DNA from 2 places in the Kineococcus glutinatus genome. Region 2 is predicted to be linked to the other one. Evidence: riboswitches for the same ligand, from Rfam matches in the RefSeq annotation. Region 2 holds a riboswitch; the other holds the start of a gene.

Region 1 (6,477 bases), on a different contig from region 2:
CGGGTCGGGCGTGCAGGCCGTCGGGTGGGGTGACGACCGCGGTGCGGGTCGGCACGGCAGCTCCTCGCGGTGGGTCTTTCAGGCGTCGATGCGCTCGCGGTCCAGGCGCGCGGCCCCGGCGACGATGAAGTCCTTGCGGGGGGCGACCTCGTTGCCCATGAGCAGCTCGAAGACGTCCTCGGCGGCCGAGGCGTCGGCGATGGTCACCCGCCGCAGCGTCCGCTTGGCCGGGTCCATCGTCGTCTCGGCGAGCTGGTCGGCGTTCATCTCCCCCAGACCCTTGTAGCGCTGGATCGGCTTGTACGAGCGCCCCTTGCGGTTGAGGTCGGCCAGCAGCTGGCGCAGCTCGGCGTCGGAGTAGGTGTAGAAGACCTCCGCGGGGCGCCGGCCGGAGCCGGACACCTCCACCCGGTGCAGCGGCGGCATCGCCGCGAAGACGCGACCGGCCTCCACCAGCGGGCGCATGTACCGGAAGAACAGCGTCAGCAGCAGGGTGCGGATGTGGGCGCCGTCGACGTCGGCGTCCGTCATGAGCACCACCTTGCCGTAGCGGGCGGCGTCCAGGTCGAAGCTGCGGCCCGAGCCGGCCCCGACGACCTGGATGATGGCGGCGCACTCGGCGTTCTTCAGCATGTCGGCCACCGAGGCCTTCTGGACGTTGAGGATCTTGCCGCGCAGCGGCAGCAGCGCCTGGTGCTCGGAGTTGCGGGCCACGTTGGCCGTGCCGAGGGCGGAGTCCCCCTCGACGAGGAACAGCTCGGTGGCCGAGACGTCCTCGCTGCGGCAGTCCTTGAGCTTGGCCGGCAGGGACGACGTCTCCAGCGCGTTCTTGCGCCGCTGGGTCTCCTTGTGCACGCGGGCGGAGACCCGCGCCTTCATCTCCGAGACGACCTTCTCCAGCAGCACGCTGGCCTGCTGCTTCTCGTCGCGCCGGGTGGAGGTCAGCACCGCGGTCAGCTCGCGCTCGACGATGCGGGCGACGATCGGGCGCACCGCGGCGGTGCCCAGCACCTCCTTGGTCTGGCCCTCGAACTGCGGCTCGGCGAGGCGGACGGTGACGACGGCGGTCAGCCCCGCCAGGACGTCGTCCTTCTCCAGCTTGTCGTCCTTGCCGGTCGCCTTGAGGCGGCGGGCGTTGAGCTCCACCTGCTTGCGCAGCACCTTGAGCAGCGTCTGCTCGAAGCCCGCCATGTGCGTGCCGCCCTTGGGCGTGGCGATGATGTTGACGAACGACTGGACCCTGGTGTCGTAGCCGGTGCCCCAGCGCAGCGCCACGTCCACCTCGCAGCGGCGCTCCACCTCCGTGACGGTCATGTGCCCGTCGTCGTCCAGGACGGGCACGTTCTCGCGGAACACGTCGCTGCCCTGCAGCCGCCAGACGGCCGTGACGGGCGGGTCGGGGCTGAGGAAGTCGGCGAACTCGCCGATGCCGCCGTCGTGGCGGAAGGTCTCCTCGTGCGGGCCGTGCTCCGCGGGCGTGCCGGGCAGGCCGCGCTCGTCGCGGATCACGATGGTCAGGCCCGGGACCAGGAAGGACGTCTGCCGGGCGCGGGCGACGAGGTCGGCGTAGGAGAACTCCGCCTCCTTGAGGAAGATCTGCCGGTCGGCCCAGTAGCGCACCCGGGTGCCGGTGACGCCCCGCTTGGCGCGGCCCGCGACCTCCAGCCCCGTCCGCCGCTCGAACGGGGCCTCGGGCCCGTCCCCGGCGAAGCGGCCCGGCACGCCGCGGCGGAAGCTCGTGGCGTGCGTCCTGCCGCCGCGGTCCACCTCGACGTCCAGACGCGCGGAGAGGGCGTTGACGACGCTGGCGCCGACGCCGTGCAGGCCCCCGGAGGCGGAGTAGGAACCGCCGCCGAACTTGCCGCCGGCGTGCAGGTGCGTGAAGACGACCTCCACCCCGGACAGGCCGGTGCGGGGCTCGACGTCGACGGGGATGCCCCGGCCGTCGTCGCGGACCTCGACGGAGGAGTCGGCGTGCAGGACGACGAGGATCGTCGAGCAGTGCCCGCCGAGCGCCTCGTCGACGGAGTTGTCGATGATCTCCCACAGGCAGTGCATGAGGCCCCGGGAGTCCGTGGAGCCGATGTACATGCCGGGGCGCTTGCGGACGGCCTCCAGGCCCTCCAGCACGAGGAGGTGCGCGGCGGTGTAGCCCTCCGGCTCCGCCTTCGCGGGGCGCCGGCCCCGGGCGGCGGGGGCGGGGTCGAGGGGATCAGCACTCACCCGGACAGGTTATGCGAGGTCCCCGACACCCCCGGGCCGCCGGATCCGCTCACGGCGAACGGGCGATGCGCGGCCGTGGGAACGGTGGCAGGTGGTTGGATGTTGGAGAGGATGGCGGTCGCAGCGGGTCGCCGTGCTCGCCCGCTGCACCGCGCTGGTCCCGCACCACGGGGGCCCGCACTACCGAGCACCACGGAAGGAGCCCCGTGACCACAGCCCTTGCCAACGACCCGCTGACCGCGGCAGACCGCTGCGACCGCTGCGGGGCCCAGGCGTACGTGCGCGTCGTGCTCGGATCCGGTGGGGAGCTGCTGTTCTGCGCCCACCACGGCCGCGAGCACCGCGACGCGCTGCGCCTGGTCGCCCTGGACATCCAGGACGAGACGCAGCGGCTGGAGGCCACCCCGGCCTCGGCGAAGGACGACGAGCGCTGACCCACCACCTGCACCGACCACGGGGCGACGGAGCCCGGCGGCACCCGATGACCGATGGGTGACGCCGGGCTCCTGCTCGTCGCCCTCGCGATGGCCGTGGGGCTGGTGGGCACCCTCGTGCCGGTCCTGCCCGGGCCCGTGCTCGTCGTCGCCTCGGCGGCGGTGTGGGCGTGGCTGACGGGCGGGCCCGCCTGGTGGGCGCTCGTCGGTGTGGCCGCCCTCGTCAGCGGTGGGCAGGTCGCCAAGTACCTGCTGCCCGGGCGCCGCATGCGCCGCGCGGGCATCCCCGACCGCACCCTGCTCGCCGGCGGCGCCCTGGGCGTCGTCGGCTTCTTCGTGCTGCCCGTCGTGGGCCTGCCGCTGGGCTTCGTCCTCGGGGTCTACCTGGCCGAGGCCGCGCGGCTGCGCGGTGCGGGCGCCGACGCCTGGCGCTCGACCGTCCAGGCGCTGCAGGCCGCCGGCCTCAGCGTCGCGATCGAGCTGGGTGCCGGGCTGCTGGCCGTGGCCCTGTGGGCCGGGTCGGCCTGGGCGCTGCGCGGCTGAGGCCGGCGGCCGGTCGGAGCCGCCGGCCGGGGGAAGTTGACACTGCAAGAGGTCTCGCCCATCCTCGTCCCAGGTCATGAGCGCCAGCGCCAAGCCCCGGCTCGCTGGCCGGCAACCCTCCTCCGCGGCGGGGTGCCCCGGGTGATGACCGGGCCCCCGCGCCGCGCGGGGGCAAGCGCGGACCCGGCGCCCGGGTCCCCCCGGCCACCGGAGCTCCCGTGACACCCACCGCACCTCCCCCACCCCGGCGTCTGCCGCTGCTGCGCGCGCGCCGCCACGTCGACCTCATGCGCACCTCCAGCGCCCGCTGTCCCGGGAGCGCCCCGGCCTGAGCACCGGCCCGCACCCGTCCAGCCTCGCGGCACCGCTGCCCGCGGTCCGCGCCCCGTCCCGGAGGTCGACGTGACCACACAACCCCTGTCCCCGCCCGTCCCCGCCGCGGCCCTGCCCGCCTCGGAGGCCACCCGCACCCTCGCCGCCCTGGTGCGCGGCATCGCCGCCCGCCCGCAGCTGTGGCGCCCCGCCGTCCGGTTCGGCGCCGCCGAGCGCTGGTGGACGCGGCTGGACGCCCCCGCCGGGGTCGACGTCTGGCTGCTGACCTGGCTGCGCAGCCAGGGCACCGACCTGCACGACCACGGTGGGTCCGCGGCCGCCTTCACCGTCGTGGCCGGAACCCTCACCGAGAGCCGCGCCACCCGGGACGGCGCCCTGCACGCGGTCCCGCTCACCCCCGCCGGCGGGGCGCGCACCGTCGAGCCCGACGTCGTGCACGACGTCCGCAACGACCACGACGAGCCGGCGGTCAGCATCCACGCCTACGCACCCCGGCTGCAGCGCATGTCCTTCTACGCGGTGACCGGCACCGGCCTGACGCGGGTGCGGACCGTGCGCACTGACGAGCCGGAGGTGGACGCGTGACCGCCCCCGCGCCGTCGGTGGGCACCCGCGCCCGGCCCGGCATCGCCGACGTGCTCGCACGGGCGCGCGCCCGGCTGGACCGCCTCACCCCGGTGCAGGCGCACGCCGAGCAGGCCGCCGGCGCCCTGCTCGTCGACATCAGGCCCATGGCCCAGCGGCTGACCGAGGGTGAGGTGCCCGGCGCGCTCGTCCTGGAGCGCAACGTCCTGGAGTGGCGCCTGGACCCCACGTCCGGCGCGGCGATCCCCGGGGCCGACCACGACCTGCGCGTGATCGTGCTCTGCCAGGAGGGCTACACCTCCAGCCTCGCGGCCGCGGCCCTGCAGGACGTGGGCGTGCACCGGGCCACGGACGTGGTGGGCGGGCTCGCCGCCTGGCGCGACGGCGGCCTGCCCGTGGTGCGGGGCTGGACACCGGCCGGGGAGGTCGTCTCCGCCACCGCACCGGCGCCGCAGGGCTGACCGGCCGAGGGCCCCGCTGTGCACACGGCCCCGTCACCGGGAGGTGACGGGGCCGTGTGCGTGCCGGGCGGTGGCCCGGACCGCGTCAGTCCAGGTAGTCGCGCAGCACCTGCGAGCGCGAGGGGTGGCGCAGCTTCGACATCGTCTTGGACTCGATCTGCCGGATCCGCTCGCGGGTGACGCCGTAGACCTTGCCGATCTCGTCGAGGGTCTTCGGCTGGCCGTCGGTGAGCCCGAAGCGCATGGAGACCACGCCCGCCTCCCGCTCGGACAGGGTGTCCAGCACCGAGTGCAGCTGCTCCTGCAGCAGGGTGAAGCTCACCGCGTCGGCGGGCACCACGGCCTCGGAGTCCTCGATGAGGTCGCCGAACTCGGAGTCGCCGTCCTCACCCAGCGGGGTGTGCAGCGAGATCGGCTCACGCCCGTACTTCTGGACCTCGACGACCTTCTCCGGGGTCATGTCGAGCTCCTTGGCGAGCTCCTCCGGGGTGGGCTCGCGACCGAGGTCCTGCAGCATCTGCCGCTGCACCCGGGCGAGCTTGTTGATGACCTCCACCATGTGCACCGGGATGCGGATGGTGCGGGCCTGGTCGGCCATGGCGCGGGTGATGGCCTGCCGGATCCACCACGTCGCGTAGGTGGAGAACTTGTAGCCCTTGGTGTAGTCGAACTTCTCCACCGCGCGGATCAGGCCGAGGTTGCCCTCCTGGATCAGGTCCAGGAAGAGCATGCCGCGGCCGGTGTAGCGCTTGGCGAGGGACACCACGAGGCGCAGGTTGGCCTCGAGCAGGTGGTTCTTGGCGCGGCGGCCGTCCTCGGCGATCCACCACAGCTCGCGCTTGAGCTTGGGGTCCAGCTGGGCACCGGAGTGCAGCTTCTCCTCCGCGAAGAGGCCGGCCTCGATGCGCTTGGCGAGCTCGACCTCCTGCTCGGCGTTGAGGAGGGCGACCTTGCCGATCTGCTTGAGGTAGTCCTTGACCGGGTCGGCGGTGGCACCGGCGGTCGCGACCTGCTGCGCCGGGGCGTCGTCGTCGTCGTCGGTGAGCACGAAGCCACCGGCGGTCTGCGGGGCGGCCTCGGGGGCGTCGGCGATCCCGTCGACCTCCTCCAGGGCGCCGGCGGGCACATCGGTGAGGACCGCGTCGTCGACGGGGATGTCCTCCAGGGGCACGTCCGCCTCCGCACCCGGGGCGGCCTTGGCGGCGGCCTTCGCCGGGGCGGCCTTGGCGGCGGCCTTCGCCGGCGCGGCCTTGGCGGCGCGCGCCGGTGCGGCGCCCTCCTCCGGGGCCGCGGCCTTGGCCGCCCGCTTGGCCGGGGGACGCGTGGTCTTGGCGGCGGTGCTCTTGGCGGCCGTGGCGGTGGAGGTCGTGCGGCGGCTGGAGGCGGCGGCCACGGCCCGCTTGGGGGGCTCGTCGACCCGCACGGTGACACCGGCGTCGTCGAGGGCGCGCAGCACGGCCTTCATGCGCTGCAGCGGCAGCTGCGCGTCCTCGCAGGCGGTGCGCACGGCCTGCGCCTCGACGAAGCCGCGGGCGGTTCCCTCCTGCATGAGCTGCTGGAAGGACTCGTGGGCGAACTCGGGTGGGAGCGGCCGGGAGGTCGATGCCGACGACACGTACTGCCTTTCGTCGAGGGGCGGAACGGGTCGCGAGCAGCGACCGCGGGTGTCAACCGCTGTGCTCAACACCGGACCCCGGTCGAACATGCCCGGGGAGGAACACCAACCGCCGATTGTGGCACGTCCGGCGCAACGGCGCGCTCGTCCGCGGACGCGAGTCGCCCGGCCGGCGGCGCCGCGGACCGGGGCCCGGGGTCCTCAGGGGGCCTTGACGGCCAGGACGGGGCAGGGGGCGTCCAGCAGGATCCGCTGGGCGCTGGAACCGAGGATGAGCTTGCCG
Region 2 (5,570 bases):
CTCTCGCGGGAGGTCACCGATCCCAGCCACCCCAGGAAGAAGGCCAGCGGGATCGTGACCAGCCCGGGGTTCTCCAGCGGGAACCACGAGAAGTCGATGGACGGGTCCGTGATCATGGACAGGCTCGCGCCGGTGTTCGGGTCCGTCTTGCCGGAGACCACCGGCGAGAGCGCGATGAGCACCACGCAGGAGATCAGGCCGCCGTAGATGCTCCACAGCGCACCGCGCGTGGTGAAGCGCGACCAGAACAGCGAATACAGGATCGTCGGCAGGTTCGCGCTGGCCGCGACGGCGAAGGCCAGCGCGACGAGGAAGGCGACGTTCTGCCCGTTGGCGAAGATGCCGCCGACGATGGCCACCGCCCCGATGACCAGGACGGCCAGGCGCGCGACCCGCACCTCCTCGTCGGGGGTCACCCGGCCCCGCTTGACCACGCTGGCGTAGATGTCGTGCGCGAACGAGGCGCTGGCGGTGATCGCCAGGCCGGCCACGACCGCGAGGATCGTCGCGAAGGCCACCGCGGCGATGATGCCGAGCAGCACCGTGCCGCCGAGCTCGTACGCCAGCAGCGGGGCCGCCGAGTTCACCTTGCCCGGCGCGGCCAGGATCGTGTCCCTGCCCACCAGGGCGCCGGCGCCGTAGCCCAGCACCAGGGTGAAGAGGTAGAAGAAGCCGATGATCCAGATGGCCCACACGACGCTGCGGCGGGCCTCCTTGGACGTGGGCACCGTGTAGAAGCGCATCAGCACGTGGGGCAGGCCCGCGGTGCCCAGCACCAGCGCCAGGGACAGCGACAGGAAGTTGAGCTGGGACGTCGGGTTCGCGCCGTACTGGGCACCCGGCCCCAGCACCGCCTCACCGCCCCGCGCGGCGGCCGCGCCGAGCAGTTCCGAGAGGTTGAAACCGTGCTGCGCCAGCACCCAGACCGTCATGACCGCCGCACCCACCACGAGGAGGGCGGCCTTGATGATCTGCACCCAGGTGGTGCCCTTCATCCCGCCGACGAGGACGTAGAGGATCATGACGGCACCGACGACGGCGATGACGACGTTCTGGCCGGTCTTGCCCTCGATGCCCAGCAGCAGCGCCACGAGGCCGCCGGCCCCGGCCATCTGGGCGAGCAGGTAGAAGAAGGTGACCGCCTGCGTGGAGATGGCCGCGGCCGTGCGCACCGGCCGTTCCTGCAGCCGGAAGCTGAGGACGTCGGCCATCGTGAAGCGCCCGGTGTTGCGCAGCAGCTCCGCGACGAGCAGCAGCGCGACCAGCCAGGCCACCAGGAAGCCGATGGAGTACAGGAAACCGTCGTAGCCGTAGACGGCGATGGCCCCGGCGATGCCGAGGAAGCTCGCCGCCGAGAGGTAGTCCCCGGCGATGGCGGTGCCGTTCTGCCCGCCGGTGAAGGAGCGACCGCCGGCGTAGAAGTCGGCGGCGCTGCGGTTGTTGCGGCTGGCCCGCACCACCACGGCCATCGTCACGACGACGAAGAGGGCGAAGATGGCGATGTTGACGGACGGGCTGCCGATGTCCGTCGCGGGGGCGACCGGTGCGGTCCTCACCGCAGCACCCCGCCCTCGCCGCCGCCGTCGAGGACGCGCTCGACGCGCTGGCGCAGCTCGTCGGCCTCGGGGTCGAAGTGGCGGTCCGCCCAGCGGACGTAGGCGGTGGTGATGGCGAACGTGGACACGAACTGGCCCAGGCCCAGCAGGAGCCCGACGTTGACGTTGCCCACGACCGGCGTGCTCATGAAGCCGTGGGCGTAGTCGGCCAGCAGCACGTAGGTGAAGTACCAGACGAGGAACAGCCCGGTCATCGGGAAGACGAACCGGCGGAACCTGCGGCGCAGCGCCGCGAACTCCGGGCTCTCCCGGACGTCCTGGTAGGCGGTGCGGGTGACGGCACCCCGGTGCGCCGGTGTGGCGCCGTGCGTGTCCATGCAGACCTCCTCGTCCGCTCGCGCGCCGTCCCGCTCCCGGGGGGCGCCGTGGTCGCGCACACAGTAGTTGCTCCCCCCGCCGGTGCAGGCCGTTTCCGCAAGGGCTTCCGGAAGGCGTGTCGCGGGGCCCGGGGCCGACCGGGGGAGCGACTTGAAGGGTGCGGCCCGGGCTGGTTAATCTGCTCGCACCATCCAGAGCGGCCGAGAGTCCTGGCTCGACGACGCCGCAGCAACCCCCCGGGCGACCGGGAGAGGGTGCTAACGCCAGGTGCGATGGAGAGAGAGATGCCCTGCACCGGTCCCCCCTGCGACGCCTCCTGCCCGCCCGGGGTGCGCGCATGAGCGTCGCGCGCCTGGTGAGCGACCCCGCGCGGCCCACGATCTCCTTCGAGCTCTACCCCCCGCGCAGCCCGGCGGCCGCCGAGCAGCTGCTGCGCACCGTCGACGCCCTCGCCGGGTGCGGGCCGGACTTCTTCTCCGTCACCTACGGGGCCTCGGGCTCGACCCGCTCCACGAGCCGGGACCTGGTGCGGCACGTGCTGACCAGCACGCCCGTGCCCGTCGTCGCGCACCTGACGTGCGTCGGCGCCTCCCGCGCCGAGGTCATCGGGACGGTCCGCGACTACCTCGATGTGGGCGTGCGCAGCTTCCTGGCCCTGCGCGGGGACCCGCCGGCGGGGCAGCCGGACTGGCAGCCGCACCCGGACGGCGTGGCGCGCGCCTGCGACCTCGTGGAGCTGCTGCAGGTCGTCGACCGCTGCCACCGCGCCACCAGCCCCGACCGCCCCGTCGACGAGGGGCCGCTGAGCATCGCCGTGGCGGCCTTCCCGGCCGCGCCGCCGGTGCAGCGGGGCGCGGGCGACGTCGAGGTGCTGCTGGCCAAGCAGCGCGCGGGCGCCGACTTCGCCATCACGCAGGTCTTCTACGAGGCGCACGACTACACCCGCCACGTCGCCGCGGCGCGTGCCGCGGGCGTCACGATCCCGCTGCTGCCCGGGATCATCCCGATGACCGACCCCGGTCGCCTGCTGCGCCTGCAGGGGCTGACGGGGGTGGCCGTGCCGCGCGCGCTGCTGGCGCGGCTGGAGGCCGCCGCGGAGCACGGCCCCGCGGCCGTGCACGCCGAGGGGATCCGCGCCGGCGCGGTGCTCGCGCGCCGCGTGCTCGACGCGGGCGCCCCGGGGCTGCACGTCTACACGTTCAACACGCACCACGCCGCACTTGACCTGCTCGAGGGCGCACACCTCGGCGGCGGGGCCGTTCCGGCCCCCGACCTGGCCAGCGGGCCGTGGGTCACGGCATCTCACTCCACCACGCTGCGCCAGGCGCAGCACTGACACCGCGTCCGGGCCCGCGAGCGGTCCCGGACGGGAGGGGACGACCATGACGCACGACGCCACCCGCCTGCCCACCACCATCCTGGGCTACCCCCGGATCGGCCCGCGGCGGGAGCTGAAGAAGGCGCTGGAGGCCCTGTGGGCCGGGCGCGCCTCCGTCGAGGAGACCGAGGCGGCGGCCGCCGAGCTGCGCGCCCGCACCCGCCGGCGCCTCAACGCCCTGGGCCTGCCCGCCCACGACGCCTCCATCCCGTCGGCCTCGTCGTACTACGACCAGGTCCTCGACGCCGCCGTCGCGGTGGGCGCCGTGCCCGCGCGCTTCGCCGACGTCGTCGGCGCCGACGGGCGGGTCGACCTGCAGGGCTACTCCACGATCGCCCGGGGCCGCGGCGAGGACGCGCCCCTGGAGATGACGAAGTGGTTCGACTCCAACTACCACTACCTCGTCCCGGAGATCGGCCCGGACACGGCGTTCCGCCTCGCCGACGACCGCGCGGTGCGGGAGTTCGCCGAGGGCCTGGCCGACGGCTTCCTCACCCGCCCCGTGCTCGTGGGTCCGGTGACGTTCCTGCTGCTGTCCAAGCCCGCCGACGGCGCGCCGGCGGGTTTCGCGCCGCTGAGCCGGCTCGCCGACCTCGTGCCGGTCTACGCCGAGCTGCTGCGCGCGCTGGCCGCCGCCGGCGCCACCTGGGTGCAGCTGGACGAGCCGGCCCTGGTCTCGGACGTCCTCACCGCCGACACCGCGGCCGTGGCCGCGGCCGTGCGCCAGGCCTACGGCGCGCTCACCGCCGTCGAGGGCCGCCCGTCCCTGCTGGTGGCCGCGCCCTACGGCGACCTGGGGGAGTTCCTGCCGGTGCTGGCCGGCACGGACGTGGAGGCCCTCGCGCTCGACCTGGTCCGCGGTGCCGTGCCCGCCGGTCCCGTGCCCGGCCTGGAGACCAAGGCCGTCCTCGGCGGCGTCGTCGACGGGCACAACGTCTGGCGGGCCGACCTGGCCGCGGCACTGGCGAAGCTGGAGGCGCTGCGGCCGCTGGCCCGCTCGGTCGCCGCCGGCACGTCGACCTCCCTGCTGCACGTGCCGCACGACACGGCCGACGAGCCGCAGCTGCCCGAGCGGCTGCGCGGCTGGCTGGCCTTCGCCGACCAGAAGGTCGCCGAGGTCGTCGCGCTCGCCGCGGCCCTGGAGGACCCGGCGGGTGCGGCCGGTGCGCTGCAGGCGTCCGCGCAGGCCCGCCGCGACCGGCTGGGCGCCGAGGGCGTCGTGGTCCCCGCGGTGCGCGAGCGCCTGGGGGGGCTGTCCGCCGCCGACTTCGCGCGCAGCGACTACGCGGTGCGCCGCGCGGCCCAGGACGGGGTGCTCGACCTGCCGCCGCTGCCGACGACGACCATCGGGTCCTTCCCGCAGACGGCGGAGATCCGCCGGGCGCGCGCGGCGTGGGCCAAGGGCGAGCTGCCCGACGACGGTTACACCGCCGCGATGCGGGCGGAGATCGACCGCGTGATCGCGCTGCAGGAGGAGCTCGGCCTGGACGTGCTCGTCCACGGCGAGCCGGAGCGCAACGACATGGTGCAGTACTTCGCGGAGCTGCTGGACGGCTTCGCGGTGACGGCCAACGGGTGGGTGCAGTCCTACGGCTCGCGCTGCGTGCGCCCGCCGATCCTGTGGGGCGACGTGACCCGGCCCGCGCCGATGACGGTGGACTGGTCCACCTACGCGGCCTCCCGCACGGCCAAGCCGGTCAAGGGCATGCTCACCGGGCCGGTGACGATCCTGGCCTGGTCGTTCGTGCGCGACGACCAGCCCCTCGGCGACACGGCGCGGCAGGTCGCGCTGGCGCTGCGCGACGAGATCGCCGACCTGGAGGCCGCGGGCATCGGCATCATCCAGGTCGACGAGCCCGCCCTGCGGGAGCTGCTGCCGCTGAAGGCCGCCGACCAGCCCGCCTACCTCGACTGGTCGGTGGGGTCGTTCCGCCTGGCCACCTCGGGCGCGGCCGACACCACGCAGGTCCACACCCACCTGTGCTACTCGGAGTTCGGGGAGGTCATCGGCGCGATCGACGGCCTCGACGCCGACGTGACGAGCATCGAGGCCGCGCGTTCCCGCATGGAGGTCGTCCCGGAGATCGCCGCCGCCGGTTTCGCCCGGGGGATCGGGCCGGGCGTCTACGACATCCACTCCCCGCGGGTGCCCAGCGCCGAGGAGGTCGAGGAGCTGGTGCGCCTCGCGGCGGCGTCCATCCCCGAGCGCAACCTGTGGATCAACCCCGACTGCGGCCTGAAGACCCGCGGTTACGCCG

The links. A riboswitch is a leader RNA that binds a small molecule or an ion and turns the genes downstream of it on or off. The one in region 2 is predicted to bind S-adenosylmethionine.
Region 1: linked by a shared signal. The riboswitch ahead of ABEB16_RS07395 (cysteine dioxygenase) and the one ahead of ABEB16_RS01305 (methylenetetrahydrofolate reductase) in region 2 are both predicted to bind S-adenosylmethionine.

Annotation. Positions count from the first base shown of each region.
Region 1 is NZ_BAABIL010000172.1:452-6,928, reverse strand. It holds gene ABEB16_RS07410 (DNA gyrase/topoisomerase IV subunit B) at 79-2,223, opposite strand; gene ABEB16_RS07405 (DUF7455 domain-containing protein) at 2,430-2,657, shown strand; gene ABEB16_RS07400 (DUF456 domain-containing protein) at 2,712-3,200, shown strand; SAM riboswitch class IV at 3,273-3,384, shown strand; gene ABEB16_RS07395 (cysteine dioxygenase) at 3,603-4,118, shown strand; gene ABEB16_RS07390 (rhodanese-like domain-containing protein) at 4,115-4,579, shown strand; gene ABEB16_RS07385 (RNA polymerase sigma factor) at 4,665-6,194, opposite strand; gene ABEB16_RS07380 (universal stress protein) at 6,396-6,477, opposite strand, start outside.
Region 2 is NZ_BAABIL010000018.1:120-5,689, reverse strand. It holds gene ABEB16_RS01315 (solute symporter family protein) at 1-1,556, opposite strand, end outside; gene ABEB16_RS01310 (DUF485 domain-containing protein) at 1,553-1,933, opposite strand; SAM riboswitch class I at 2,119-2,213, shown strand; gene ABEB16_RS01305 (methylenetetrahydrofolate reductase) at 2,272-3,270, shown strand; gene metE (5-methyltetrahydropteroyltriglutamate--homocysteine S-methyltransferase) at 3,317-5,570, shown strand, end outside.